Regions from separate parts of the Kitasatospora sp. NBC_00458 genome, predicted to be linked through region 1. Evidence: predicted binding sites of a transcription regulator. Region 1 holds the regulator's gene; each other region holds the start of a gene.
What was found. The regulator HrcA, encoded in region 1, represses chaperone genes, less so after heat shock. The targets are predictions, from matches to a motif close to TTNGCACTCNGNNNNNCNGAGTGCNAA.
Positions count from the first base shown of each region.

Region 2: OG550_RS21850 (FmdB family zinc ribbon protein) is a predicted target of HrcA. The motif match lies at 8,248-8,274, and genes of this name have one in related genera.
Region 3: groL (chaperonin GroEL) is a predicted target of HrcA. The motif match lies at 3,352-3,378, and genes of this name have one in related genera.

Region 1 covers NZ_CP107904.1:3,035,012-3,044,960, forward strand. The annotation lists gene OG550_RS12010 (histidine triad nucleotide-binding protein) at 1-101, opposite strand, end outside; gene OG550_RS12015 (RDD family protein) at 233-853, opposite strand; gene OG550_RS12020 (S41 family peptidase) at 1,000-4,248, opposite strand; gene OG550_RS12025 (16S rRNA (uracil(1498)-N(3))-methyltransferase) at 4,414-5,163, opposite strand; gene dnaJ (molecular chaperone DnaJ) at 5,255-6,400, opposite strand; gene hrcA (heat-inducible transcriptional repressor HrcA) at 6,476-7,510, opposite strand; gene htpX (zinc metalloprotease HtpX) at 7,771-8,691, shown strand; gene pspAB (PspA-associated protein PspAB) at 8,824-9,408, shown strand; gene OG550_RS12050 (DUF3097 domain-containing protein) at 9,439-9,949, shown strand, end outside.
Region 2 covers NZ_CP107904.1:5,237,276-5,247,224, reverse strand. The annotation lists gene galU (UTP--glucose-1-phosphate uridylyltransferase GalU) at 1-89, opposite strand, end outside; gene OG550_RS21875 (GGDEF domain-containing protein) at 102-1,124, opposite strand; gene OG550_RS21870 (5-formyltetrahydrofolate cyclo-ligase) at 1,231-1,806, shown strand; gene OG550_RS21865 (penicillin acylase family protein) at 1,923-4,640, opposite strand; gene OG550_RS21860 (potassium/proton antiporter) at 4,955-6,442, shown strand; gene OG550_RS21855 (MFS transporter) at 6,796-8,148, shown strand; gene OG550_RS21850 (FmdB family zinc ribbon protein) at 8,286-8,591, shown strand; gene mscL (large conductance mechanosensitive channel protein MscL) at 9,270-9,689, shown strand; gene OG550_RS21840 (hypothetical protein) at 9,734-9,949, opposite strand, start outside.
Region 3 covers NZ_CP107904.1:5,066,932-5,076,880, reverse strand. The annotation lists gene OG550_RS21165 (ABC transporter permease) at 1-56, opposite strand, end outside; gene OG550_RS21160 (ABC transporter ATP-binding protein) at 53-805, opposite strand; gene OG550_RS21155 (hypothetical protein) at 1,108-1,467, opposite strand; gene groL (chaperonin GroEL) at 1,574-3,193, opposite strand; gene OG550_RS21145 (cold-shock protein) at 3,632-3,835, opposite strand; gene OG550_RS21140 (ubiquitin-like small modifier protein 1) at 4,399-4,677, opposite strand; gene thrC (threonine synthase) at 4,753-6,033, opposite strand; SAM riboswitch class I at 6,051-6,186, opposite strand; gene OG550_RS21130 (glucosyl-3-phosphoglycerate synthase) at 6,336-7,367, shown strand; gene OG550_RS21125 (alpha,alpha-trehalose-phosphate synthase (UDP-forming)) at 7,417-8,886, shown strand; gene otsB (trehalose-phosphatase) at 8,870-9,712, opposite strand; gene OG550_RS21115 (DUF3263 domain-containing protein) at 9,785-9,949, opposite strand, start outside.

The sequences.
Region 1 (9,949 bases):
CGGAAGGCGAGGACCCGGTCGGTCTTGCGCACCACGGTGGCCGGGATCTCGCCGGCCACGATCTTGCAGAACAGGCAGTCGGGCTGCGGCTCGCCGGCCATCGGGTTCTCCTCGCGGATTGTCGGTCGGATCGGACGGGGTCGGACGGGGTCGGACGGGGTCGGGCACGGCACCCGGCTCGGCGTCGGACCCGGGATCGGGCCCGGTGCCGGTCCGGGCGTACGGCGGCATGCTAGCCGAGCCGCACCCCGGCCTGCCGGTACTCGCGCAGGTGCTTGCGGCGGACCACCCGGACCCCGACGGCGGTGCCCTCGGACTCCGGCTCCTCGGTGAGCAGGCCGACCACGACGATCACGAAGCCGAGCAGCCAGCGCTTGGTCAGCCGCCAGGTGCCCGGACGGCCGCCGTCCGCCCGGCGGACCGACCGGAGGGCCAGCAGGCCCTTGCCGAGGCTGAAGCCGGTGAGGCGGGTGAACAGCACCTGGTTGGTGAAGGAGGCGGCGAGGAAGACGGCCGCCAGCGTGCCGAAGTAGGTGCCGGCCGAGCCGTCGGGACCGCTCGCCGACTTGGCGGCGGCGAACCCGGCGGCGACGGCGGCCAGGGCGTCGGCGGTGGCCGCGAGGAACCGCCGGAAGCTGCCCGCCTCCGGGGGGCGCGGCACCCGGGGAGGCGACGGCTGCGCCTGCGGCGGGTAGGGGGCCGCACCGTACTGCGGCGGCCCGTACTGCGGCGCGCCCTGGTGCGGCGGCCCGTACTGCGGCGCTCCGTACTGCGGTGGCCCGTACTGCGGCGCTCCGTACTGCGGTGGCCCGTACTGGGCCGGTGCCTGCGGCTGCGGGTACCCCTGTGCCATGTGCTCCCCCGTGAGCGGCCGGTCGGCCCGGGGCCGACCTTGATCGAGAACAGCCCCGCATCGTACCCGCCCCCGCCCGGACCAGGGGCGGGAGGCCGGACGCGCCCGCCTCCCGCCCCGCCTCCCGCTTCCAGCCCGTCCCGGTGCTACGCCCAGGGCAGCGGCGGGGGCGTCTTCGCCGGGGTCCGCTCCAGCGCCTCCAGCGCGATCCGGACGCCCTCGACGAGCTGCGGGTCCTCCCCCGCCGCCCACGCGTGCGGAGGCACCGGCACCTCGACGTCCGGGTCGACCCCGTGGTTCTCCACGCCCCAGCCGTGCCGCTCGGACCAGAACGCGTACTTGGGCTGGGTCACCAGGGTGCCGTCCACCAGCGAGTACCGGCTGTCGATGCCGATCACCCCGCCCCAGGTGCGGGTGCCGACCACCGGGCCGATGCCCAGCATCTGGATCACCGCGTTGACGATGTCGCCGTCCGAGCCGGAGTACTCGTCGGCCAGGGCGACGACCGGCCCGCGCGGCGCGTCCTCCGGGTACGGCGCCGGGTTGGCGACGTCCCTGGCCACGCCCCAGCCGACGATCCGCCGGGCCAGCTTCTCGATCACCAGCTGCGAGGTGTGCCCGCCCCGGTTGCCCCGGATGTCGACGACCACGCCCTCCCGGGCCATCTCCGAACGCAGGTCGCGGTGGATCTGCGCCCAGCCGGTGGTCTGCATGTCGGGGACGTGCAGGTAGCCGAGCCGCCCGCCGGACAGCTCCCGGACGGCGGCCCGCCGGCCGGTCACCCAGTCGTGGTAGCGCAGCGCCTCGTCGTCGGCGAGCGGGACCACCACCGGGTGCCGCCGGTCGGTGCCGTCCTTGCCGGCCACGGTCAGCTCGACCGGCTGCCCGGCGGTGCCCGCCAGCAGCGGCGCCGGGCCGGTCACCGGGTCGACCGGGCGGCCGTTGACCGCCAGCACGGCGTCGCCGGGGCGGATCGCGGCGCCCGGCGCGGCCAGCGGCGAGCGGGCCCGGGGGTCGGAGGACTCGCCGGGCAGGATCCGGGCGATCCGCCAGACCTCGCCGTCCTTGACCAGGTCGGCGCCGAGCAGGCCCTGCCGGCGGGCCGCCTCGGTGTGCAGGCCGTGCGGCAGCACGTAGGCGTGCGAGGTGCCCAGCTCGCCGTGCACCTCCCAGAGCAGGTCGACCAGGTCGTCGTGCGAGCCGATCCGCTCCACCAGGGGCCGGTAGCGGGCCAGCACGCCGGCCCAGTCCACGCCGTCGAGGTCCGGGCGCCAGAAGTTGTCGCGCATCAGGCGGCCGTTCTCGTCGAACATCTGCCGCCACTCGGCGGCCGGGTCGACGGTCACCCGCAGCCGGTCGAGGTCGACCTCGACCTCGTCGTCCTCGCCGGAGGCCTTGTGGTCGGCGGGCACGATCCGCAGCTCGCCCTCGTCCAGCACGGCGAGCCGCGTGCCGTCGCCGCTCACCGCGAACGAGTCCAGGCCGTCCACCAGCTGCTCGGCCCGGCGCTTGCGGAAGTCGAACCGCTCCAGCGCGGGGCGCGGCCGCTCGTCCTCCAGCGAGGCCGCCTCGTCGCCGAGCTCCCCGAGCAGCGGCACGCGCGTCCACAGCACGCCGTCCCTGGCGGCCCGCAGCGTGCCGAACCGGCCGCCCTCCACCGGGAAGGGCACGATCCGGTCGGCGATGCCGTCCAGGTCGACCCGGGTGACCGGCGGCGCGTCGGCCGCGCCCTCCTCGCCGTCCGCCTTCTTGGCCTTGGGCTCGTCGTCCTCCCCGCCGACCGGCCGGCCGGCCCGCCGCGGCCCGAACGGGGACGGCGTGTCGGCGGCCAGCGTGATCAGGTACGGGCGGCAGCCGTTCGGGAAGGACAGGTCGAAGACGTGCGAGTCGTAGACCGGGTCGAAGTTGCGCACCGAGAGGAACGCCAGGTGCCGGCCGTCCGCGGTGAAGGCCGGCGAGGTGTCGATGAAGCGCTGCGGGGTGGCCTCGGAGACCGTCCGGGTGGTCAGGTTGGCCAGCGCGATCTGGCGCAGCGACCACGGCCCGAGGGTCGGCTGGGACCAGGCCAGCCACGCCGAGTCGGGGCTGAACGCCAGGCCGCTGACCTCGCCGTCGGTGCTGTGCGCCAGCTCGTGCACGACACCGTCGGCCAGGGCCACCAGCAGGACCCGGCCGTCGTGCGAGCCGACCGCCAGCTGCTTGCCGTCCGGCGAGACGAGCAGCGACCGGACCCGGCCGAGCCGTCCGGCGGCCAGTCGGCGGCGCTCGGTGCCGAGGACGGCGGGCGCGTACTCGATCGCGTCCTCGCCCTCGGCGTCGGTCACCCAGACCACCCCCTGCCCGCCGTCCTCGCCCGAGCCCGGCACCACCCGGGCGAGCCGGCCGCGCACGCCCGGGGTCTCGTCCAGGACGCGGGCCGGGCCCTCCCGGTGGGTCAGCCAGTGCACGGTGCCGCGCACCACGACGGCGCCGGCCCGGCCGGTGCGGTCGGGGGCGGCGGTCTCCAGCCAGTGCGCGGCCGGCACCGGGCGCGGGCGGCGGCCGGTGCGCGGGCCCGCCAGGCGGACGTCGAGGCGGCGCGGCTCGGCACCGGCCAGGTCGTCCAGCAGCCAGAGGTCGCCCGCGGCGTGCCAGGCCACCCGGGTGCCGTCGGTGGTGGCGTTGCGGGCGTAGAAGCCGTCCGGGGAGGAGGAGTGGCGGCGCAGGTCGGTGCCGTCCGGGAGGCTGGACCAGAGCGCGCCGACGCCCTCGTGGTCGGAGAGGAAGGCGATCCTGGACCGGCCCGGTCCGCCCACCCAGAGCGGCGATTCGATGTTCCCGTCGAGCTCCCGGTGGATCCGCTCGAACCGGTCCGTGCCGATCCAGAGCTTGCCGGTCCGCCCGCCCCGGTAGCGCTTCCACCAGGCCGGCTCGACCCCGAACGCCGAGACCAGCAGCGCCCGGTCCCCGCCCGGCTCGAAGGACAGCCCGCCGACCGGTCCGTACGGCAGCCGGGCCGGCTCGCCGCCGTCCGGCGGCACCGCGAACGCCCAGGTGCGGCGCAGCGAGGCCTGCCCGGCGGCGGTGGTGGCGATCGGCCGGCCGTCCGGCGTCCAGCCGCGCAGCTGGGTCTGGGCGTCGCCCCAGTGGGTCAGCCGCCGGGACGGGCCGCCGTCGACCGGGACGACGTGCACCTCGGGCGCGCCGTCCCGGGTGGAGGTGAAGGCGACGTGCCGGCCGTCCGGGGAGAATCTCGGGCGGCGGACCGGGAGGTGATCGGCCGTCAGTCTCCAGGCCCGGCCGCCGTCCAGCGGGGCGAGCCACACGTCGTTCTCGGCGACGAAGGTGACCAGGTCGCCGTGCAGGTGCGGGTGGCGCAGGTAGGCGCCGGCGGGGATGGTTTCGGGTTCGCTCACCTCGCCAGCCTAGGCACCGGTGCCGCGGCCACGCCCGGTTTTCCGCCGACCGCGCCCCGGTCGGGGGACGGTCGGCGGGGGACTCCCGGACGGGGGCCGGGGGGCGGCTGCCCGGGCGGGCCCGTACCGGCCGGGGTCATCGCGTTCCGGCCCGGGCCGGGCGGCTCAGCTCCAGCGGCCGGTGCGTCCCAGCAGCAGGGCCCCGGCCGCCACCCCCGCCGTCGAGGTGCGCAGGACCGACGGGCCGAGCCGGAACGGCCTGGCGCCGGCCTCGGCGAAGGCGGCCAGCTCCTCCGGGGAGACCCCGCCCTCGGGGCCGACCACCAGCACGAGGTCCCCGGTCCCGGGCAGCACGGCCCCGGCCAGCGGCTCGGCCCCCTCCTCGTGCAGCACGGCCGCGAACGCGGCGGCGGCCAGCAGCGGGACCAGCTGCCGGGTGGTCACCGGGTCGCGGACCTCGGGGAACCGCAGCCGGCGGGACTGCTTGCCCGCCTCCCGCGCGGTGGCGCGCCACTTGGCGAGCGCCTTGGCGCCGCGCTCGCCCTTCCACTGGGTGATGCAGCGGGACGCCGCCCACGGGACCACCACGTCCACGCCGACCTCGGTCATGGTCTCCACGGCCAGCTCGCCGCGGTCGCCCTTGGGCAGGGCCTGGACCACGACGATCCGCGGCGCCGGCTCGGGCTCGCGGCGCACGGCCGCGACCGCCACCTCGACGGCGTCCTTGCCGTGCACCGCCGCGACGGTGCCGTCCACCCCGAGGCCGAGCCCGTCGGCCAGGGTGACGGCCTCGCCCGGCTCCAGCCGCTTCACGGCGGCCGCGTGCCGCCCCTCCGGCCCGTCCAGCCGGACCAGCGCCCCGGGAGCGGCGGCGGCGATCCGCTCGGTCTCGACGACGAACACGGGCGCGGTCATGGGGGTCTTCCTCCGGGGTGGGTCGGGCGGTGGAACGACGGCGCCCGGCGCCCCCGGACGGTTGTCGCGGGGGTGCCGGGCGCCGGAGCCGTCAGCGGCCGTTGAAGGCGTCCTTCAGCCGGGAGAACAGCCCCTGCTGCCCGGGCGCGAACTGGCCGGACGGCCGCTCCTCGCCGCGCAGCACCGCGAGGCGGCGCAGCAGCTCCTCCTGCTCGGGATCGAGCTTGGTGGGCGTCTGCACCTCGACGTGCACTATCAGGTCGCCCCGGCCGCCGCCGCGCAGGTGCGTGATGCCGCGGCCGTGCAGCGGGATCGACTGGCCGGACTGGGTGCCGGGCCGGATGTCGACCTCCTCCAGCCCGTCCAGGGTCTGCAGCGGCACCTGGGTACCGAGCGAGGCGGCCGTCATCGGGATGGTGACGGTGCAGTGCAGGTCGTCGCCGCGGCGCTGGAACACCGTGTGGCTGGTCTCGGCGATCTCGACGTAGAGGTCGCCGGCCGGGCCGCCGCCGGGGCCGACCTCGCCCTCGCCGGCCAGCTGGATCCGGGTGCCGTTGTCGACACCGGCGGGGATCTTGACGGTCAGGGTGCGGCGGGCGCGGACCCGGCCGTCGCCGGCGCACTCCGGGCACGGGGTCGGCACGACGGTGCCGAAGCCCTGGCACTGCGGGCAGGGGCGGGAGGTCATGACCTGGCCCAGGAAGGACCGGGTGACCTGGGAGACCTCGCCCTTGCCGCGACACATGTCACAGGTCTGCGCGGAGGTACCGGGGGCCGCGCCCTCGCCGCTGCAGGTGGTGCAGGTGACGGCCGTGTCGACCTGGAGTTCCTTGGTGGTGCCGAAGGCGGCCTCCTCCAGGGTGATCTCCAGCCGGATCATGGCGTCCTGGCCGCGCCGCGTCCGCGAGCGCGGTCCGCGCTGGCCGGAGGCCGCGCCGAAGAAGGCGTCCATGATGTCGGAGAAGCCGAAGCCCGCCGCGCCCGCGCCGAAGCCGCCCGGTCCGCCCGCGCCGCCGTTCGGCGACAGCGGGTCGCCGCCCAGGTCGTAGACCTGACGCTTCTGCGGATCGGAGAGCACCTCGTAGGCGGCGTTGATCTCCTTGAACCGCTCCTGCGTCTTCGGGTCCGGGTTGACGTCCGGGTGCAGTTCGCGTGCCAGGCGCCGGAACGCCTTCTTGATCTCGTCCTGCCCCGCATCCCGTCGGACGCCGAGTACCGCGTAGTAGTCCGTGGCCACCAAATGCTCCGCTTGTTCCGCCTGTAGAAGTGCTTGCGACTGGAACCACCGCCAGGGTCCTGGCGGTGGCCTTTCCTACGACTCGGCCAGGATCTGGCCCACGTACCGTGCCACCGCTCGCACCGCCCCCATTGTGCCCGGATAGTCCATCCGGGTCGGACCGATCACACCCAGTTTGGCCACGCTCTCGTCGCCCGAACCGTAACCGACCGAGACGACGGAGGTGGAATTGAGGCCCTCGTAGGCGTTCTCGCGCCCGATCCGGACCGTCATCCCGGCGTCCGCGGTCTCACCCAGGAGGCGGAGCAGGATGACCTGTTCCTCCAGTGCCTCCAGCACCGGCTGGATGGTCAACGGGAAGTCGTGGCCGAAACGGGTCAGGTTGGCCGTGCCGGCCAGCATGATCCGTTCCTCGTTCTGTTCGGCGAGCGCCTCGAAGAGCGTCGCCAGGACCGTCGCGACGGTCGGCCGGTCGCCCGCCTCGAACTGGGCGGGGAGGTCCTCCAGCAGTCCCGGGACCTCGGGCAGCCGCTGTCCGGCGGCCCGCGCGTTGATCCGGGCCCGGAGGTCCGCCAGGACGGTCTCGCCGACCGCCCCGGGGCAGTCCACCATCCGTTGCTCGACCCGGCCGGTGTTGGTGATCAGCACCAGCATCACCTTGACCGGGGCCAGCGCGACCAGCTCGATGTGCCGCACGGTGGAGCGGGAGAGCGAGGGGTACTGCACGACCGCGACCTGGCGGGTCAGCTGGGCGAGCAGCCGGACCGTGCGGGCGACCACGTCGTCGAGGTCGACCGCCCCGTCCAGGAAGTGCCGGATCGCGCGCCGCTCGGGCGCGCTCATCGGCTTGACCTCGGCGAGCCGGTCCACGAAGAGGCGGTACCCCTTGTCGGTGGGGATACGCCCGGCGCTGGTGTGCGGCTGGTGGATGTAGCCGTCCTCCTCCAGCGCCGCCATGTCGTTGCGGACGGTCGCCGGGGAGACCCCGAGGTTGTGCCGCTCGACCAGGGCCTTGGAACCGACCGGCTCCTCGGTCCCCACGTAGTCCTGGACGATGGCGCGAAGCACCGCGAGCTTGCGGTCGTCCAGCTGGCGGACCTCACCGGCCATGGGCACGCACCTCCGTCTTCACGCGTTGTCCGTTGTGACAAGTGTCCGTTTCGAGTCGCTTCGGACCGCTCTGGGAGGGCCCGGGCTTGGCACTCGGAACACACGAGTGCCAGAACCGTACCTGCCAGTGTAAGGCCCGGGTCCGACCTCAGGAACGGCCCGGCCGGGGTGATCCTGCCCGCAGTTCGCGGCGCGCGGGTGATGCCGCGGGGCCGGGCGGGTGGCAGCATCGGAAGCGAACGGCGAACGGAGGACCAGCGATGTCGACCTCGGGCCAGCACAGCCGCTTCGCACCGGACCGCGGCCTGACCGGCCGGATGGTCGGGACGATGTTCGTGATCGGGCTGCTGTACGTCGGATTCACCGGACTGCTGATCGTGCTGCTGCGCGGCGCCTGGCCGATCATCGTGCTGATCTCCGGCGGCCTGTTCGTGGCCCAGTTCTGGTTCAGCGACAGGATCACCGAACGCGCCATGGGCGCCCACCGCGTCACCCCCGAGCAGTACCCGCAGCTGCACGGCACCGTCGACCGGCTCTGCGCACTGGCCGACATGCCCAAACCCCGGGTCGCGGTCGCCGACAACGACATGCCGAACGCCTTCGCCACCGGCCGCAACCCGAAGAACGCGGTGGTCTGCGTCACCACCGGCCTGCTCCGCCGGCTGGAACCCGAGGAGCTGGAGGGGGTGCTCGCCCACGAGCTGTCCCACGTCGCCCACCGGGACGTCGCGGTGATGACGATCGCCGGCTTCCTCGGCGTCCTCGCCGGGGCCATGACCCGGATCGCCATGTACGGCGGGTTCATGGGCGGCGGCCGCAACAGCAACGACTCCAACGCCGCGCTCGCCGCGCTCGTCATCCCGCTGGTGTCGGTCGTCGTCTACGCGATCAGCTTCCTGCTGACCAGGCTGCTCTCCCGCTACCGGGAGCTGGCAGCCGACCGGGCCGCCGCCCAGCTCACCGGCCGCCCCAGTGCGCTGGCCTCGGCGCTCACCAAGGTGACCGGCCAGATCGCCGCCATCCCGACCAAGGACCTGCGCCAGGCGCAGGCCTACAACGCCTTCTACTTCGCCCCCGCGCTGAGCGCCCGGGAGACCGCCACCCAGCTGTTCTCCACCCACCCGACGCTGGAGAAGCGGCTGGAGCAGCTGGCGGAGATCTCCACCCGGCTCGGCCACTGACCGGCCGCCGACCGACCGCTGACCGGCGGCTGATCGGCCGCCGACCGGCCGCCGATCCGGCCGCCGGACCGCCTCCACCGAACCGCCTCCTCGTGAACCGCCTCCTCCGGGAGGGGAGGGAAAGGGACCACCGTGGGAATCCTGGACGCCCTGTTCGGCCGCACCAAGCCCGTCAGGCCCGACCTCGACCAGCTGTTCGGCGTGCCGTCCGCCGCGCTCACCCTGGAGGCGGCGGCCGGCTTCCGGCCCACCGGGGTCGGGTCGGTCTGCTTCGCCTCGGTGGAGGGCGGGGCGTTCGGCGAGGTCGAACGCCAGGTCCGGGCCCTCCTGGACGCCGACACCGAACGCGGCGGCGTCCCCGTCGAGGCCTCCAAGGACGCCTACGGCTACTCCTGGCTGCTGGCCCGGCACGCGCCCGGGGAGCTTCCGGAGCTCGTCAACGACCTCCACGCGGTCAACAGCGAGCTGGAGGCCAACGGCTTCGGGCCGCAGCTGCTCTGCTCGCTGGTCGCCTTCCGCAACGAGGCCGACCGGCCGCTGGCCCTGGTGTACCTGTACAAGCGCGGCACCTTCTACCCCTTCGCCCCGGTGCCCGGCGGCGGCGAGAAGCGCGACAGCCCGCTGGAACTGCAGGTCAACGCCCTGCTGGGGAACGACCTGCGGCTGGAGAAGGACCTCACCCGCTGGTTCCCGGTCTGGGGCGCGCCGGGTCTCTGACCCTTCGTCCGCCTTCCCTATAGTCGCTGCATGCGCAGCCGCCAGTACGGACCCGACCTGACCCCGCCGTGGAAGAGGCAGCAGCCCGCCCCCGAGGTCGCAGCCGAGCGCGACCTGGTGGTCGAGGAGGCGGCGAGCGGCTTCTGCGGGGCCGTGGTGCGCTGCGAGAAGACCGCCGAGGGGTTCACCGTCACCCTGGAGGACCGGTTCGGCAAGCACCGGGTCTTCCCGCTGGTGCCGCGCGGCTTCCTGCTGGAGGGCCGCGTCGTCACCCTGGTCCGGCCCGCCGCGGCCGCTCCGGCGCCCTCCCGTGCCCCCGGCCGCACCGCCTCCGGCTCGGTCGCGGTGCCCGGCGCCCGGGCCCGGGTGGCCCGCGAGTCCCGGATCTACGTCGAGGGCCGGCACGACGCCGAGCTGGTCGAACGGGTCTGGGGCGACGACCTGCGGATCGAGGGCGTGGTGGTCGAGTACCTGGAGGGCGTCGACGACCTGCCCGCGATCGTCGCCGAGTTCGCCCCCGGGCCCGGCCGGCGGCTCGGCG
Region 2 (9,949 bases), 2.2 Mb from region 1:
GCCTTGGTGGCCGGCAGGAAGCGGGTGCCCAGTCCGGCCGCGGGGACCACGGCCTTGGTTACCGGGATTCGGGAGTTCGTCGTCGTCATGCGTTTACCTTACTAAGGCACGTGTTTCGCCTGGCCGGGCGCAGTTGAGCGGTGCTGGGAAAGCACGTCGCCTGACCCGGCCGCTATGGCAGGCAAAGGGGACGTGACGGCTGGGGCGAGGGGGTCCCCTCCGGCACAGGGCGACAGACTACCCGGCTTTTCCGAACGGTTACGTTCGGCTGCGAGGACACCGTCCGCACACGAGAAGACACCTGGGGATACCGCCGGGGAGACGGGCGGAACCCCGGTGCCGTCCCCGGCCGGGACGTCGGCCGCGGTGTCGGCCGGATCGGCCGGATCGGCGGTGCCGGCCCGGGCCGCGGTGCCGCGCCAGCAGTCGCCCCCGGCCCCGCGGGCGGCGGCCAGCGCCCGGTCCGCGGCCCGGAGCAGGACGGCCGCGTGGACGCCGTCCCCGGGCAGCACGGCCAGGCCCACCGCGGCGGTGAGCCCGTTGCCCTGCGGGCGGCGGCCCTCCCGGCTGCCCGAGGACCAGTCCAGCAGCAGGTGGCGGCGGACCGACCAGACCAGCCGGTCGGCGACCTGGGCCGCGCCCTCGGCGCCGGTGTCCGGCAGGACCACCAGGAACTCCTCGCCGCTGTACCGGCCCAGGGTGTCGGAGCGGCGGATCTCCATGCCGAGCCGCTGCGCGAGGTCGCGCAGCACCGTCCCGGCGCGGGCCCGGCCGTGCTCGGCGACCACCGCGTCGAAGCCGGCGATCTCCAGCAGCAGGACCGCCAGCGGGCGGGGGCCGTCCTGCTGCCCGTGCTGCCCGGCCCGGCGGGACCGGTCGATCTCCCGGTCGAGGGTGAGCTGGAGGTGCCGGTAGTTCCAGACGCCGGTCACCGGGTCGCAGGAGGCGGTGCGCTCCAGCTCGGCGCAGCGGTCCTCCAGTCCGGTGATCCGCTCGCGCAGCCCGGCCTCGCGGTCGGCCGCGCGGGACGCGCCGCGCCGCAGCCGGACGCCGAGCACGGCGGCGCCGGCCAGCGCCGGGGCGCTCAGCACGGCCAGGGCCTGGACCAGCAGAGGGGTGGACATCGGGGCGCCTTCCGCGTGTCAGGCTCTGACCGTCACGGGCCCGGGGCCGGGTCGCCGCCCGGGCCGGAGCGATGGTCGGAGCAGTGGAGGAGCGGTGGAGCATCCCATGCACAACGAGAAGGGCGCGCTGAGGACACGGCTGCTGTCCGAGCGCCGGGCGCTGTCGGCCGAGGACCGGGAGCGGGCCGCCGGCGCCCTGGCCGGGCACGCCGGGGAGCTGGCCGGGCCGGGCGCCACGGTGGCCGCGTACGTGTCGGTGGGCGGCGAGCCGGGCACCCGGCCGCTGCTGGACGCGCTGCGGGCGCGCGGGGTGCGGGTGCTCCTCCCGGTGCTGCTGGCCGACAACGACCTGGACTGGGCGGAGTACGCGGGCCCGCAGGCGCTGGTCCCGGCCGGGCGCGGGCTGCTGGAGCCGGCCGGCGAGCGGCTCGGGCCCGAGGCGGTGACGGGGGCGGGGCTGGTGCTGCTGCCGGGGCTCGCGGTGGACCGCCGGGGGCTGCGGCTGGGGCGGGGCGGCGGTTCCTACGACCGGGTGCTGGCCCGGCTGGAGCGGGCCGGGGCGCGGCCGGTGCTGGCGGTGCTGCTCTACGAGCACGAGCTGCTGGAGCGGGTGCCGGCGGAGCCGCACGACCGGCCGGTGGACCTCGCGCTGACCCCGTCGGGGTCGCACCGGTTGGGGTGAACCGCTTCCGCAAGGCGTACGGCGACGGCCCCGCGCCCCCGGAGGTCCGGGGGCGCGGGGCCGTCTCGGGAGCCCGGCGCCGGTCGGTGCCCACGGGGCCCGGCCGGCGGCGGGCGTCAGCCGTTGGTCAGCGTCAGCTTGTGCTTGGCCGACTTCTCGACCGCGTCAGGCGAGAAGGACCAGGTCAGCAGCTTGCCCTTGAGCCAGAGGTCGGTCTGGTCGTTGTAGTTGGGGTGGAAGGCGTGCCCCGAGGCGCCGCCGACGTTGATCCAGCGGGAGGCGTCGAGGTCGCTCAGGTCGATCACCATCCGCATCGACGGGACCCAGTCGACCTGGTAGCCGGCGGCCGCGTTCCAACCCGCCGCGTCGACCGCCGCCGAACCGCCGGAGAGCCGGTACGGGCCGCGGTTGAGCAGCTTGTGGACGGCGCCGGAGGCGATCGAGGAGTCGTCGGTGCCGAGCGTGCGCTCGCGCAGCTCCAGCTTGTGCAGACGGCCCCAGCTCCAGGTGGAGATGTCCTTGGTGAGCAGGGCGGTGAGCTCCTGGCGGGCGTTCTTCATCGCCTCGCGGAGGAGGTTGTCCAGGCCCTTCTGCTCCTTGTGCTGGGAGTCGATGTACGTCCACCAGCTGCTGTCGGGCTTCTCCAGCTGCTGCCGGACCACCTCGGTCCAGCGGTCGCCGCCGTCCGGCTGGGCCTTGCCCGGGTCGCGGGTGCCGCACTCGGTGACGATGGTGGACTTGCTGTCCGGCTTGGTCGGGTCGGCCTGCTGGCGGACCAGCAGGCAGTTGTCCTCCGCCCGCAGGTCGGCCGGGAACTTCTGGCCGAAGGCGAGGGTGAGCAGCTGGCGCCAGACGCCGTTGTAGTAGGCGGCGGCGGCCGAGTCGGCGTCCTGGTGGTAGTTCCAGTCCTTCAGCAGGTCCTGCGCCTCGCGCACGTAGGAGTCGTCGACCTGCACCTTGAGCAGCATCGGGACCAGCGTCTTCGCGAGGATGCTGGTGTTGTCGAGCTGCATCTCCTGCATGTCGTCCGGCGAGATCTTGCCGTTGTTCTTGAGCCTGGCGTCGATCTGCTCGGTGATCTCCTTGGCCCGGGTGCCGTACTCCCAGTCCTTGGTCAGCAGGTACTTGTACGACGGGTCGACCACGGCCTGGTTGGCGGTGACGATGTAGCCGGCGGAGGGGTTGAGGCTGTACGGCAGGGCGTTGAACGGGACCGGGTCCTTCTTCCACTGGTAGGAGGAGTCCCAGCCCGGCGCGGGGTTGCGGCCGTCGCCGTTGCCGCGGACCGGGATGTACCCGGGGGCCTGGTAGCCGATGTTCTTGGCGTCGGCGTAGATCAGGTTCTGGGCCGGGACGGCGAAGTCCTTGGCGGCGGCGCGGAACTCGTCCCAGTTCTTCGCCCGGTCGAGCGCGAACACGGCGTCCATGGTCCTGCCGGGGACGAGCGCGGCCCACTGCAGCGCCACGCCGTAGCCGGTGGTGCCGCGGTCCGGGGCGGAGCCGCCGTTCGGCGCGTACTTTCCGACGTTCTGCTGCTCGGTGCTCGGGTCGGAGATCAGCGGGGCGCCGGTCCTCGTGGTGCGGACGGTGATGGTGCGGTCCTCGCCGCTGGCGACCTTGATGGTCTCCTTGCGGAGCTCGAACTTCTCCTCCTTGCCGTCCACCAGGTAGGTCTCCGGGCCGGTCACCTTCTCCAGGAAGAGGTCGGTGACGTCGGCGCCGAGGTTGGTGAGGCCCCAGGCGATGTCCTTGTTGTGGCCGATCACCACGCCGGGCATGCCCGCGAAGGTGAAGCCGGAGACGTCGTACTGGCAGGCGGGCGAGGCGGTCCGGCAGTGCAGGCCCATCTGGTACCAGACCGAGGGCAGGCCGGGACCGAGGTGCGGGTCGTTGGCCAGCAGCGGCTTGCCGGTGGTGGTGTGGTTGCCGTCGACCACCCAGGAGTTGGAGCCGATGCCCTGGCCGTTGCGGCCGACCATCTCGGGCAGCCCGTCGATCCGGTCCGTGACGCCCTTGAGCAGCGCCTTGGTGGCGGCCGCGCCCTGGGCCGTGGTGCCGGTGGCGCCGGGGGCCGGGGCGGGGCCGTCGGCCGGCCGGTAGCTGTCGCCGCTGACGGTGCCGGTCTTCACGATCGTGCCGTTGCGGGCGTACGGGTAGTCCGGGTACAGCTCGGCGATCTTCTCCGGGCTGTAGTCCTGGGCCAGCAGCGAGCGGTCGATCTCCTCCTGGAGGTTCCCGGAGAGGTCCCAGGCCATGGCCTTGAGCCAGGCCACCGAGTCGACCGGGGTCCACTGCTCGGGCTTGTAGTCGCCGTTGACGACGCCGAGCAGGCTGTACTCCAGGGAGGCGCTCGCCCCGCCCGGGTGCTCGGCGAGCCAGGCGTTGACGCCGTCCGCGTAGGCCTGCAGGTTCTTCTTGGTGTCGGCCGACAGCTGGCTGTCGAACTCCTTCTGGGCCACCTGGCGCCAGCCCATGGTGCGGATGAAGGAGTCGGTCTCGACCTGGCCGTCGCCGAACATCTCGGACAGCCGGCCCGCGGTGATGTGCCGCCGGACGTCCATCTCCCAGAAGCGGTCCTGGGCCTGGACGTAGCCCTGGGCCCGGAAGAGGTCCTCGGGGGTGTCCGCGTAGAGCTGGGGGATGCCGTTGGCGTCCCGCTTGACGTCGACCGGCGCGCTCAGGCCCGCCACCTTGACGCTGCCGTCGACCTCCGGGAAGGACGCGCGGACCGCGGCCACCCCCCGGTAGCCGCCGTAGCCGGCGCCGGCCACCAGCAGCACGACCAGCACGATCACGATCAGACGGGCGCGCCGGAACTTCTTCGAGCGGGGCATCTGGGTCCTTGCGGTCCTCACTGGGGGGCGGGCGGACATGTCAAGAGCACGGGGCCGTGACAGGGCACCACATTAGGCCGACTCGGCTGGCGGGCGTGCACGGGGGACGCTCACGGTGGGATCGGGCGAGGTCAGACCCGGAGGTGACGGGCGATGTGACGGGGAAACCTAAAGATATGGCAAAATGTTAGACTGCGTAACGATCCGCAAGGGGAGTAATCGGGGTGCCCACCCCGCCCCCGCCGATCGAGCGCCCCCGGCCTCACCGCCACCAGACACCCCGCCCGCCCGCTGCCAGCCCGAGGTGCCCCTGCGTGAACGTCGACCACCTGAACCAGCTGCTCCTCGAATTCTCCGTGATCCTGCTGGTCGCGGTGGCCGCCGTGCGCATCTCGACCAAATCAGGGCTCCCCAGCCTGCTGATCTACCTCGGCATCGGCGTGGCGCTCGGCCAGAACGGCCTGGGCATCACCTTCAACAACGCCGAGCTCACCCAGGTGCTCGGCTACGCCGCCCTGGTGGTGATCCTGGCCGAGGGCGGACTCAAGACCAACTGGCGCGAGGTCAGGCCCGTGATGCCGGCCGCCACCGTCCTCGCCACCGTCGGCGTCGGCGTCAGCGTCTTCGTCACCGCCGCGGGCGCGCACTGGCTGGTCGGCCTCGACTGGCGGACCTCGCTGCTGCTCGGCGCGATCGTCTCCTCCACCGACGCCGCGGCCGTCTTCTCCGTCCTGCGGATGGTCCCGCTGCCGCAACGGCTGACCGGCCTGCTGGAGGCCGAGTCCGGGTTCAACGACGCGCCCGTGGTCATCCTGGTCGTCGCCTTCGCCACCACCGGGGAGCTGGACTCCTGGTACGTGCTGGTCGGCACCATCCTCGCCGAGCTCGCGATCGGCCTCGCGGTCGGCCTCGCGGTCGGGAAGATCGGCGCGTACGGCATCAAGCACGTCGCCCTGCCGTCCTCCGGCCTCTACCCGATCGCCGTCATGGCGCTCACCGTGCTCGCCTACGCCGGCGGCGCGCTGCTGCACGGCTCCGGCTTCCTCGCCGTCTACGTCAGCGCCGTCATCCTGGGCAACGCCAAACTGCCGCACGGACCCGCCGTCCGCGGCTTCGCCGACGGCCTGGCCTGGATCGGGCAGATCGGCATGTTCGTCCTGCTCGGCCTGCTCTGCACCCCCGAGACGATGGGCTCGGCGGTGGTGCCCGCACTGGTGATCGGCGCGGTGCTGGTCTTCGTGGCCCGGCCGCTCTCGGTGGTGTTCACCCTCACGCCGTTCCGACTGCCCGTCCGCGAACAGGCCCTGCTGAGCTGGGCCGGCCTGCGCGGGGCGGTGCCGATCGTGCTCGCCACCATCCCGATGGTCTCCGGGACGCCGATGGCGCAGGAGGTCTTCAACATCGTCTTCATCCTGGTCGTGGTGTTCACCCTGCTCCAGGGCCCGACCCTGCCCTGGGTCGCCAAGTGGCTGCGGATCGGCGAGGGCTCGATGGGCCAGGACCTCGGCATCGAGTCGGCGCCGCTGGAGAAGCTGCACGGCCACCTGCTGTCGGTGGCACTGGCACCGGACTCCCGGATGTCCGGCGTGGAGGTCGGCGAGCTGCGGCTGCCGGCCGGCGCGGCGGTGACCCTGGTGGTCCGCGAGGGGAGCAGCTTCGTGCCGGACAAGGAGACGGTGCTGCGCGGCGGGGACGAGCTGCTGGTGGTCACCACGGACGAGGTCGGCGAGGCGGCGGAGCGGCGGCTCCGGGCCGTGGACAGGGGCGGCAAGCTGGCCGGCTGGCTGTACGGGCGGGAGTGAGCGCTCCGGGGTGCCGGGCCGACGTTCCGGCTATGGGACGTTCGGCCGGCATTCACCTTCGATAGGCAGGACAGCTTTGGACATGCCCTGTATTGTGGAGGGAAGCGCGCCATCTACGCGCGTATAGCTACTCTGGATGACACATCCCCAGCATCTGCCTGATGCAGAGTTGGCGCGACCGCTCGGCGGCCGCGGTCCGACCCGCGGTGACCCCGCCGGCCGGCCCGGTATCTACCCCGGTCGACGCGCGAGAGGACGACTCTCGGCGCCGTCGGGGCTTTTTCATGCCCTGCCGCGCTACCAGGCAGCAGGAAGGACCGACCGTGACGGCCCGCCGAACGGTCGACGACGCCATGCCCGGGCAGGACCTGCCCGCCGCGCCCGAGGACCGCGCCGACACCGCCCCCGCCCGGGTCGGGTACGGCGCGCTGCTGCGCACCCCCGGAGCCTGGACGTTCCTCGTCCCCGCCTTCGCCGCCCGGCTCCCCTACGCGATGCTCAGCCTCGGCATCCTGCTGCTGATCCGCGACACCCACGGCTCCTACGGCACCGCCGGCACCGCCGCCGCCGTCTCCGCCGTCGCCCAGGCCCTGATCGGGCCGCAGACCGGCCGGCTGGCCGACCGCTTCGGCCAGGCCGCCGTCCTGGTGCCGACCGTGCTGGTGCACGCCGTCTCGGTCGGTGCGCTGATCGCGCTGGCACTCGGCCACGCCCCGGTCTGGAGCCTCTTCCTCGCCGCCGCGGCGGCCGGTGCCTCCGTGCCGCAGATCGGTGCGATGGTCCGGGCCCGCTGGGTGGCCAAGCTCTCCGCGGAGGGCGCACCGCCGGCCAAGCTGAACACCGCCTTCGCCTTCGAGTCGGTGACCGACGAGTTCACCTTCGTGATCGGCCCGGTGCTGGCCTCGGCCATCGCCGCCACGGTCAACCCGGCGACCGGACTGATCGCCGAGGCCGCGCTCACCGTCGTCGGCGGGCTCGCGTTCGCCGCCCAGCGGCGCACCGCGCCCGCGCTGCACCCGCACGTTCCGGGCGCCCGCCGGGTCTCCGCCCTCGCCTCGCCCGGGGTCAGGCTGCTGGCCGGCGCGTTCCTGGGCGTCGGCACCGTCTTCGGCGCGATGCAGGTCTCGGTGGCCGCGTTCACCGAGTCGGTCGGACGGCCCGGGGCCAGCGGCACCGTGTACGGGATCTTCGCCGGCGGCTCGATGCTGGCCGGGGTGCTGTACGGCATGGTCGCCTGGCGGCCCGCCGCCCGGCACCGCATGCTCGCCAGCTACGCGCTCCTGGTGCTGGGGTGCTCGACGCTCTGGGCGATGCCCGACCTGGTCTCGCTGGCGGTCGCCGGGCTGTTCTGCGGCCTGGCCATCGCGCCGACCCTGATCACCGGGTACACGCTGGTCGAAACGCTGGTCGAGGACGGCGCCAAGACCGAGGCCTTCACCTGGCTGACCGGCGCCATCGGCCTGGGCCTGGCGGTCGGGTCGATGGTGGCCGGCCAGCTGGTCGACGGGAACGGGCCCTCGGCCGGGTTCCTGGTGCCGGTGGCCGGCGCCGGACTGGGCCTGGCCGCGCTGGTCGCCCTGCGGGGGCTGCTGGTCGCGCCCTCCGCCGGAGCCGGGGGCGCGGTGGCCGCCGGTGCGGGCACCGGGTCCGGGTCGGGCACCGGCACGGCCGTCGCTCCGCAGCTGGTGGGCGCCGCCAAGGGCTGAGCGCCGGGCGGGGCGGGCGGCGTCCCGGCGACCGGCCGGACTCATCTCACACCCGAGTCGCTGGACTGATCCAGCGGAATGCCGCATCATTGACCATCGTTAGCACTCATCAGGCGAGAGTGCCAGGAGGAAGACAAGTGCCCACGTACCAGTACCAGTGCACCGAGTGCGGCAACGGCCTGGAGGCGGTGCAGAAGTTCACCGACGAGCCGCTGACCACCTGCCCCGACTGCGAGGGACGCCTTCGCAAGGTCTTCTCCGCCGTGGGCGTGGTCTTCAAGGGCTCCGGTTTCTACCGGACCGACAGCCGCTCCTCCTCCAGCAGCTCGGTGAGCTCGTCGTCCACGTCCTCGTCGGCGTCGTCCTCGTCGTCGACCCCGGCCCCGTCCTCGTCCTCGGGCGGCTCCGCCCCCGCCGCGAGCCCGGCTCCCGCGGCAGGCTGACCTCCGCGACAGCGACCGGACCCGGCACTGCCGGACCGCCGGACTGCCGGACTGCCGGACTGCCGGACTGCCGGACTGCCGGACCAGATCATCGAACGGCCCGTCGAACCCGCGAGCATGCGGGTGCGGCGGGCCGTTCGCATTCCCGGATTTCCGACGCTCCCCCGAACGGCCCATGCATTCACACGTCCGGGCGACACGTGTCATCCACAGCCCCCGGTTATCCACAGGCTGAGGACAAAGAATCCCGCCCGTCGCGCGGGCGGCCCAGAGTGTGCGTCACGAGCAGCCGACCCGAGGCCGACCGGAGACGGACCGGCCGGGGGTCGGCACCCTGCGACCACCGGTGGTGCCCATGCCGACCAGAAGCCCCTCCCGCCCGCTGCCCCTCCCGCTCCCTCCACTGCCCGCGCCGAGCGTCCCACCGCGGCAGCCGGTGCCGTCGTTCCCGCCGATCAGGCAGGGAGGCGGGCGCGGGCACCGGTTCCGGCAGGCGCTCCGGCACCGCCCCGGGGTGCCGCTCCTGCTCCTGCTCGCCGCGGCCGCGGCACTCGCCCTCGGCCCCGCGCGGGCGGGTCTCCCCCCACCCGGGACGCCACCCGTCGACCGAACGGGTTGTCAATCGGAGGGAGCGAAAGATCACCCGTAACCGGAAAACGACTTCGTCGTTCACGCGGCATGAAAGGCTTCAAAAAATTCCTGTTGCGTGGAAATGTCGTCGAGCTGGCCGTCGCCGTGGTCATCGGCGCGGCTTTCACCAACGTCATCAACGCCTTCGTCAAGGGCGTGATCAATCCGATCGTCGGCCTGTTCGGAGCCAAGGACCTCGCGTCCTACAGCTCCTGCCTCAAGGGCCCCTGCGAGCTGGGCGCGAACGGTGAGGTCGCGTCCGGGATCCTCATCCTCTGGGGCAGCGTGCTGAGCGCGGTGCTGCAGTTCCTGATCACCGCCGCCGTCGTCTACTTCTGCCTCATCCTGCCGATGACCAGGTACACCGCCAACCGCAAGACCCTGGAGGAGGTCCAGGCCGAGGCCGAGGTCAAGGAGGTCACCCTGCTCACCGAGATCCGCGACGCCCTGGTCTCCCAGGCCCGCTGAGGCGCAGCGACCGGCGCCGGCCGCCGCTCAGTCGCCGTCGCCGCTCAGTCGCCGTGGTGCGGCGGGCGCTGGCTCAGGTACCAGTCCAGCCCCCGTCCACCGCTCTCCCCCGCCCCCGGGCGGCTGCCCCAGCCGGCGTCGGTGTCGTCCCGGGACTGCTGGTCCAGCGGGTCGCGGAAGACCAGCCGGGCCCGCTCCGGGGTGCGGGCCCCCGTCCGGTCGTCCCCGACCTGCTCCCGCCCGTCCTCCGCCGCGGTGTC
Region 3 (9,949 bases), 2.0 Mb from region 1:
CGCAGGGCGTCGCGGCGGGCGATGCGCAGCGCGACGCGCAGGGCGGGGAGTCTCATCGGCCGGCCCCGTTCCGGCTGGACAGCTGCAGCAGGGTCTCGGCGTCCCGGCCGATGCTCTCGTCGACGATCCGGCCGTCGCGCAGGAAGACGACGCGGTCGGCCCAGACGGCGTGCCGGGGGTCGTGGGTGACCATCATGGCCGCGGCGCCGGCGTCGCAGCGGGCGCGCAGCACCCCGAGGACGGCCTCGCCGGTGGCGGAGTCGAGGGCGCCGGTGGGCTCGTCGGCGAGGACGAGGCGGCGGTCGCCGACCAGGGCGCGGGCGATGGCGACGCGCTGCTGCTGGCCGCCGGACATCTCCTCGGGGAAGCGGTTCGCGAGCTCGGGGATGCCGAGTTCCTCCAGGGCGGTGAGCGCCTCGCGGCGGGCGGCCCGCCCGGAGGTGCCGTCCAGTTCCCGGGGCAGCGCGATGTTCTCGGCGGCGGTGAGGGCCGGGATCAGGTTGTAGTCCTGGAAGACGTAGCCGACCGAGCGGCGGCGGAGGGCCGCGAGCCCGGTCCGGTTCAGCCCGCCGAGTTCGACGCCCTCGACCACCACCTGCCCGCCGGTGGGCCGGTCGAGACCGCCGGCCAGGGTGAGCAGGGTGGACTTGCCGGAGCCGGAGGGCCCCATCACGGCGACGAACTCGCCCGGGTGGACGGCCAGCTCGACGCCGCGCAGCGCGTACACCTGGACCGATCCCTGTCCGTGCACCCGGATGACGTTCCGCAGGTGCAGGACGGGTCGGGCGGAATCTGGCTGGGACATGGTTCTCCCCCTCGTTTCGCGGGGGCGGGCGGCCTCGCGGCCACCGACGCCCTACATACCGAGTATGTATACATCGCCCGAGGGGGATGACTCAAGTATCCGGCATAAGTCGGTAGACTACATATGCAGATGCACGACCACACCACGACAGGGGCCCCGACCAGCGAAAAGCCGCCGCCGCACCCGGAGGCGCGACGGCGGCGAAGGCGAGGAGCGAGGAGCGAGGAGCGGAGCAGGTGGAGCGGCGGGCGAGGCGGGCGAGGAGCAGCGCGACGGACGGCGCGCCCCGGGCGGACCGGACGTCAGGCGAGCCGCCCGACGGGCGCCACCACCGCGCCCTGCTTGCCGCAGACCCAGTGCGGCTCCGGCCCCAGCTCGGGCTCCACGCCGAGCGCGTGCGGGTCGCCGTCCGCCGCGCACTCGGCGCAGAGCGGCCAGCGCCCGTAGTTCTCCAGCAGCGCGTCCTGGACGTCCTGGGCCACCAGCCCGAGCACGTACTCGGTGCCGTCCGGCCACTGCTCCAGCCACCAGCGCCGGTGTGTCACGGCCTGCTCGACCAGCGACACCACGGCGGCGTCCGCCACGTCCCGTGCGGTCAGGTCGGCCAGGATCAGCGCCCGTGCGGTGTGCAGCGCCGTCTCGATGTCGTCAGTCGAAGCCATCGGCCCATTCTCCCAAACCCGGGGGCACGCCCCCGCACAACGCCGCACGGGCGGCCCCCCGGAGGGAACCGCCCGTGCGAACGAGGAACCGTCCGACCCCGGAGGATCAGAAGTCCATGTCACCGCCCGGCATGCCGCCGCCGGCAGCCGCAGCCTTCTCCGGCTTGTCGGCGATGACGGCCTCGGTGGTGAGGAAGAGCGCCGCGATGGAGGCGGCGTTCTGCAGCGCGGAGCGCGTGACCTTGGCCGGGTCGATGATGCCCTCGGCGATGAGGTCGACGTACTCGTTGGTCGCGGCGTTCAGACCGTGGCCGGCGGGGAGGTTGCGCACCTTCTCCACCACGACACCGCCTTCGAGGCCGGCGTTGGCCGCGATCTGCTTGATCGGGGCCTCCAGCGCGATCTTGACGATGTTGGCACCGGTGGCCTCGTCGCCCTCAAGCTCCAGCTTGTCGAACGCGACGGCGGCCTGCAGCAGGGCGACGCCGCCACCGGCGACGATGCCCTCCTCGACGGCGGCCTTGGCGTTGCGCACCGCGTCCTCGATGCGGTGCTTGCGCTCCTTGAGCTCGACCTCGGTCGCCGCGCCGGCCTTGATGACGGCCACGCCGCCGGCCAGCTTGGCGAGGCGCTCCTGGAGCTTCTCGCGGTCGTAGTCCGAGTCGCTGTTCTCGATCTCGACGCGGATCTGGCTCACGCGGCCGGCGACCTGCTCGCCGTCGCCGCCACCGTCGACGATGGTCGTCTCGTCCTTGGTGATGACCACCTTGCGGGCGGTGCCCAGCAGGTCGAGGCCGGCGCTCTCCAGCTTCAGGCCCACCTCCTCGGCGATCACGGTGCCGCCGGTGAGGATGGCGATGTCCTGCAGCATGGCCTTGCGGCGGTCACCGAAGCCCGGGGCCTTGACGGCGACGGACTTGAAGGTGCCCTTGATCTTGTTCACGACCAGGGTCGACAGGGCCTCGGCCTCGACGTCCTCGGCGATGATGACCAGCGGCTTGCCGCTCTGCATGACCTTCTCCAGCAGCGGGAGCAGGTCCTTGACCGAGCCGATCTTGGAGTTGGCGATCAGGATGTACGGCTCGTCGAAGACGGCCTCCATGCGCTCCAGGTCGGTGGCGAAGTAGGCCGAGATGTAGCCCTTGTCGAAGCGCATGCCCTCGGTGAGCTCAAGCTCCAGACCGAAGGTGTTGCTCTCCTCGACGGTGATGACGCCTTCCTTGCCGACCTTGTCCATGGCCTCGGCGATGAGCTCGCCGATCTGGGTGTCGGCGGCCGAGATGGAGGCGGTGGAGGCGATCTGCTCCTTGGTCTCCACGTCCTTGGCCTGGGCCAGGAGCTGGTCGGAGACGGCGACGACGGCCTTCTCGATACCGCGCTTCAGGGCCATCGGGTTGGCGCCGGCGGCGACGTTGCGCAGACCCTCGCGGACGAGCGCCTGGGCCAGCACGGTGGCGGTGGTGGTGCCGTCACCCGCGACGTCGTCGGTCTTCTTGGCGACCTCCTTGACGAGCTCCGCACCGATCTTCTCGTACGGGTCTTCGAGCTCGATCTCCTTGGCGATGGAGACACCGTCGTTGGTGATGGTGGGGGCGCCCCACTTCTTCTCCAGAACGACGTTGCGACCCTTGGGGCCGAGCGTGACCTTCACCGCGTCGGCGAGCTGGTTCATGCCACGCTCAAGGCCGCGGCGAGCTTCCTCATCAAAGGCGATGATCTTGGCCATCTGAAGTGGTCCTCCGGGACACGGTCGACTGCTCGGACCAAGGGGTGCCCGCGACGGACGGCCCTGGTATGCGGGGGTCCCATTCCCCTACCGCTCCCTGGGGCCTCACCGACCCGGTCCGCTTATCACTCTCAAGCTGTGAGTGCTAACGCCAATGATTAGCACTCTGGGTGGGCGAGTGCAAGCCCAATCGGCGATCCGCGAGCCCCGGCGAACCCCTCCGCCCGCCGCCCCGGCCACCCCCGCGCACCGCGCCCGCGGCCGCTCGACACCGCGCCCGCGGCCCCGCCGCACCGCCCCGACGGCCCCGCCCCGGCCGCCCTCCGACCGCGGCCGGGCACGCCGACGGGCCCGTACGGCGAGTGCCGTACGGGCCCGTCGTGAAGCGAGAGGTGCACCAGCCGATGGGCCGAGCCGAACCCCTGGGTGTCGGAAAGGTCAGACCGCCGCGCGGACCATGTCCGCCTGCGGGCCCTTCTGCCCCTGAGAGATCTCGAACTCGACCCGCTGGCCCTCCTCAAGGGTGCGGTAGCCGTCCATCTGGATCGCGCTGTAGTGGACGAAGACGTCCGCACCACCGTCGACCGCGATGAAGCCGTAGCCCTTCTCCGCGTTGAACCACTTGACGGTGCCCTGAGCCATTCCGAACTCCCCTAGTGCTGTGCTGGCCCTTCACGCGCCCGCAGGTCTGCGGGCCCGGGTCTGGTTGGAGGCCGGCCCGGGGAACCCCCCCTGGACGCAGCCGTGCACGCCGCAATCCCCCGGGCGCCGCCGGAGGACATCCGGCGAACGGGCGATTGCGTCGACCGCGGCTGAATGTATCCGGATCGACGCCCTCTGCAACAGGGTCAAAGGTTGGGAATTCCCCGGGACAATCGGGGGACAGTCCGGGAGCAATCGGAAGGAAAGCCGCCTTTCCTCCCGGACATAGCGGACGGAATGCCCGAAATCCACTCCAGAATTCTGACACCGGCCTGACATGTTTCCCCGCCGCGGCCCGGTCGCCGGTCTCAACGACCGGACGGTCGGCGGCGGTACGGGTGCGGGCGGATCGGGTCGCGGGGAGAGCGGGGAGGGGTGGCGCTGTTCCCGGTACAGCGACACTTTACTCCGACTCGGACAGAAAATATTCCCGCCAAAATACGACCGGCCGTCCGCGGCACGGAATTCCGTGCTGCGGACGGCCGGGAACGGCGAAAAGGCGCTCAGCAGCCGCCGGCCACCGCCGGAATGATCGAGACGCTCGCGCCGTCCTTGATCTCCGTCGCCAGGCCCTCGGCGAACCGCACGTCGTCGTCGTTCACGTAGACGTTCACGAAACGGCGCAGCTTGCCGGTGTCGTCCAGGATGCGCGCGGCGATCCCGGCGTGGTTCTTCTCCAGGTCGGCGATGACGTCGCCCAGGGTCGCGCCCTCGGCGGCCACCTCACTGGCGCCGCCGGTGTAGGTGCGCAGGATGGTCGGGATGCGGACGTTGGCGCTCATGGGGGTCATCTCCTCGTTGCGGGGGGGCGGGGCGGGGCTGGGACGGCGGCGGGCGCAGGGCCCGGAACGGGCCGGTCAGGCCGACGCCAGGCCGGCGTCGCGGAACGAGGCCAGCGTCGGCCGGATCACGGCGGTCATGCCGGCCTCCGAGACGGCGTCGAGCGTCTTGAGGCCGTCGCCGGTGTTGATCGCGACGGTCTCCTTCGACGGGTCCAGCTGCCCGGTCTCGACGAGCTTCTTGAGCACGCCGACGGTCACCCCGCCCGCGGTCTCGGCGAAGACGCCCTCGGTGCGGGCCAGCAGCCGGATCGCCGCCACGACCTCCTCGTCCGTCACGTCCTCCACCGCACCGCCGGTGCGCCGGGCGATGTCGAGCACGTACGGGCCGTCGGCCGGGTTGCCGATCGCCAGCGACTTGGCGATGGTGTCCGGCTTGACCGGCCGGATCACGTCGTGGCCGGCCTTGAACGCCGCCGACACCGGCGAGCAGCCCGCCGCCTGGGCGCCGAAGATCCGGTACGGCCGGTCCTCGACCAGGCCCAGCTTGATCAGCTCCTGCAGACCCTTGTCGATCTTGGTCAGCTGCGAGCCCGAGGCGATCGGGATCACGATCTGCTCCGGCAGCCGCCAGCCGAGCTGCTCGCAGATCTCGTACGCCAGCGTCTTGGAGCCCTCGCCGTAGTAGGGGCGCAGGTTGACGTTGACGAAGCCCCAGCCCTCGCCGGCCGGGTCGCCGATCAGCTCGGAGCAGAAGCGGTTCACGTCGTCGTAGTTGCCCTCGATGCCGACCAGCTCGCCGCCGTACACACCGGCCATGACGACCTTGCCCTGCTCCAGGTCGTGCGGGATGAACACGCAGGACTTGAAGCCGGCCCGGGCCGCGGCCGCGCCCACCGCACCGGCCAGGTTGCCGGTCGAGGAGCAGGAGAGGGTGGTGTAGCCGAAGGCCCGCGCCGCCTCGATCGCGCACGCCACCACACGGTCCTTGAAGGAGTGGGTCGGGTTGCCCGAGTCGTCCTTGACGTGCAGCTGGGCGGTGAACCCGAGCTCGCGGCCCAGGTTGTCGGCCTTCACCAGCGGGGTCCACCCGGGGTTCAGGTTCGGCTTGGTGGCGACGTCGGCGGGCACCGGCAGCAGCGGCGCGTACCGCCAGATCGACGCCGGACCGGCCTCGATGCGCTTGCGCAGCTCCTCCGCGCCCTCGCTGCCGAACTCGTAGGCGATCTCCAGCGGGCCGAAACACTCCACACAGGCGAAGCTGGGGCCGAGCGGGAACCGGGTGCCGCACTCGCGACAGGACAGCGCGGCGGCGGGGCCGAGGTCAACGGTGACGGGTGCGGCGGTGTCGATAGCCATGATGGCGGAGGCCTCTCTCCTCATCTTCCCCGTGACGCGGTCGCGCCACAGGCCGGAATTGGCACCTGTCCCGCCGGGGCCTGTCGAAGACAGCCGCGCGAGAAGGTTGCCGGGACGTCGACGGGCCGTTCCCTCAGTCCCTCTGGATGAGCTCTGTGAAGTTGTGGTCGTGCTCAGCGGAGACCCCGGCGTGCGAAGGTCCGACCGCTGTACGAAGACTGTAACCGAAGGCGTCAACCCCGAACGGGACCGTCCGCCACGCGAGATGACCCGTCCCATCCGAACCCGCCGAGGAGAGAACAGTGCCCGCCGAACCGATCCCCGAGCTCCTCCCCGAGACGGCGTCCTGGCTGCGCCGGCGCTCGTGGAGCGCGGCCGACCGCCCGGTGGACCTCCTGCTCGCGGCCAAGCGCGCCCTGGGCCCGGCCGGCACGGTCAGCGTCGTCCTGCCCGCGCTGGACGAGGAGGCCACCGTCGGCGACATCGTCCGCATCATCCGCCGCGAGCTGGTGGAACGGCTGCCGCTGGTCGACGAGCTGGTCGTGGTCGACTCCGGCTCCACCGACGCCACCGCCGCGGTCGCCGCCGAGGCCGGCGCCACCGTGTTCCACCGCGACGCGATCCTCCCCCGGCTGCCCGCCGCCCCCGGCAAGGGCGAGGTGCTCTGGCGCTCGCTGCTGGTCACCCACGGCGAGATCGTCTGCTTCGTCGACGCCGACCTGCGCGAGTTCGACCCCGCCCTGGTCTCCGGCATCATCGGCCCGCTGCTCACCGACGCGCACATCCAGCTGGTCAAGGCCATGTACGACCGCCCGCTGGCAGTGGCGCCGGGCGACTCCGCCACGGGCGACGCCGCCGTCATCCCCTCCGGCGGCGGCCGGGTCACCGAACTGGTCGCCCGCCCGCTGCTCAACCTGCACTGGCCGGAACTCGCCGGTTTCGTCCAGCCCCTCGGCGGCGAGTACGCGGCGCGCCGCTCACTGCTCGAACGCCTGCCCTTCCCCACCGGCTACGGCGTCGAACTCGGCCTGCTGGTCGACGCCCTGGAGACGGCCGGACTCGACGCGCTCGCCCAGGTGGACGTCGGGGTCCGCCACCACCGCCACCAGGACGGCCAGGCCCTCGGCCGGATGGCCGCCACCATCTACCGCACCGCCCTCGAACGGCTCGACCGCACCCACCGGCTCAAGGCCTCCGCCGACCTGGTCCACCCGCTGCTCACCCAGTTCACCCGCGACCCGGAGACCCGCGCCTTCACCGCCCACACCCACCCGGTCACCGCCACCGAACGCCCCCCGATGCACACCGTCCCCGAATACGCCACCCGGCGTTAGGGCCTCCCCGACGGGTTTGCGGCCCGGACCCCCCGGCAACCAACCAACCATGGGCGATCTCACGACCGAACGTTCGAATCCGACCGGCACCGCCCCCGTCCTGGTGGCGTCCAACCGGGGACCAGTGTCGTTCGGCACCGCGGACGACGGCACGCTGACCCTCCGCAGAGGGGGCGGCGGCCTCGTCTCCGGCCTCTCCGCCATCGACGACCCGGACGCCGTCTGGGTCTGCGCCGCCCTCTCCGACGCCGACCGCCGGGCCGCCCGGGAGGCCCCCGACGGCCGCCTCGACCGGGCCGGCCACGACGTCGGCGGGCAGGCCGTCCGGATGCTGGACATAGACCCGGAGACCTTCGCGCGGGCCTACAACGGCGTCGCCAACTCGACCCTCTGGTTCATCCACCACCTGCTGTACGACACCCCGACCGCACCCGCCTTCGACGCCGGCTTCCGCACCGAGTGGCAGGCCTACACCGCGTACAACGCCGCCTTCGCCGGGGCCCTCGCCGCCGAGGCCGCCCCCGGCGCGGCCGTCCTGGTCCAGGACTACCACCTCTCGCTGACCCCGGCACTGCTCCGGGCCGCCCGCCCCGACCTGCGGATCGGCCACTTCTCACACACCCCCTGGGCGCCGCCCGAGTACTTCCGGCTGCTGCCCGACGACGTCGCCCGGACGGTCCTCACCGGCATCCTCGGCGCCGACCGGGCCGGCTTCCTCACCCGCCGCTGGGCGCTCGCCTTCGCCGACTGCTGCGAGAGCGTCCTCGGCGCCGCCGTCGACCGCGCCGCCCTCACCGTCACGCACGGGGGCCGCACCACCCGCCTCGGCGTCCACGGCCTCGGCGCCGACGCCGGATTCCTGCGCGAGCGCGCCCACCGCCCCGACGTCGACGAGCGGCTCGCCACCCTGCGCGAGGCCGTCGGGGGGCGCCGGACCGTCGTCCGGGTCGACCGCACCGAGCTGAGCAAGAACATCGTCCGCGGCTTCCAGGCCTACCGGCACCTGCTGCGCACCCGCCCCGAGTGGCGCGACCGGGTGGTCCACATCGCCTTCGCCTACCCGTCCCGCACCGACCTCGCCGAGTACCGCGCCTACACGGCCCGGGTGCGGGCGCTCGCCGAGGAGATCAACGAGGAGTTCGCCACCCCCGGCTGGCAGCCGCTGATCCTGCACGTCGACGACGACTTCCCGCGCTCGCTGGCCGCGTACCGGCTGGCCGACGTCGCCCTGGTCAACCCGATCCGGGACGGCATGAACCTGGTCGCCAAGGAGGTCCCGGTCGTCTCCGACGACGGCTGCGCCCTCGTGCTGTCCCGTGAGGCCGGTGCCCACGCCGAGCTCGGCGACGACGCGCTCACCGTCAACCCGTACGACGTCGTCGCCACCGCCGAGGCCCTGCACGCCGGGCTCACCATGCCGGCCGGCGAGCGCGCCGACCGCACCAAGCGGCTCGCCGCCGCCGCGACGGCGCTCCCGCCCCAGCAGTGGTTCCTCGACCAGCTCAACGCGCTGCGCTGAGCTCCTCCCCCAGCGCCGCCAGCAGTTCCACCACGCCGGCCGGGCCCGGGACCACCAGGTCCGCCCGGTCGGCGAGCTCCCGCACCGGCGCGTCCCCCACCGCGCCGCTGCAGACCAGCAGCCCGGCCAGGCCCTGCCCGCGCAGCTTCTCCACGGCCTCGAAGGCCGCCACGTCGCCGAGGTCGTCCCCCGCGTACAGCACGGAGCGGGCCGCCCGCTCCCGCAGGAAGCCCTCCAGCGCAGCGCCCTTGTCGACCCCCGGCGGCCGCAGTTCGAGCACCAGCCGGCCCGGTTCCACGACCAGCCCGTGCGCGGCGGCCAGCGCGCCGACCGGTTCCCGCAGCAGCTCGAACGCGGCGGCCGGCGCGGCCGTCCGCCGGGTGTGCACGGCCAGCGACCTGCCCTTGTCCTCCACCCACGTGCCGTCCGGCGCCCCGGCCGCGGCCAGGACGTCCGGCAGCGCCGTCCGCGCCGCGCCGACCCCGGGGTGCACCGGCGGCGCCGACAGCTCGCCGTCCTCCCAGCGCTCCGCACCGTAGTGCCCGAGCACCACGACCCCGCCGACCGCGGCGAGGCCCCCGTACTCCACCGCGAGCCCGGCCGGGCGCCCGGTCACCACCACGACCGCGCCGACGTGCGGCACCACGCCGCGCAGCGCGTCGACCACGCCGGGGTGCGCCCGGGCGCGGCTCGGGTCGGCCACGATCGGTGCCAGCGTCCCGTCGAAGTCCAGGGCGACCACCGCCGTCCGCGGTTCGGCGAGCAGCGCCGCCAGGCCCGCCCGTCCGTCGTCCGTCGTCGGTCGCGCGATGTCTGCAAGGCCCATGCCAGGCACCGTACCCAGGCTGGGCGGGGGTCACCCGTCGGAGCGCGCGCCGGGGCCCGGCGCGGTCGCGCGCTACCGCGCCGCGCGCCGGGCGTCCCTGACCCGCCGGAGCCGGTTGACCAGCACCGGCGCGTGCGCCAGCGCCTCCGGCCGGTCGAGCAGCGCGTTCAGCAGCTGGTAGTACCGGGTACTGGAGAGCCCGAGCTCCTCCCGGACCGCCCGTTCCTTGGCCCCGGC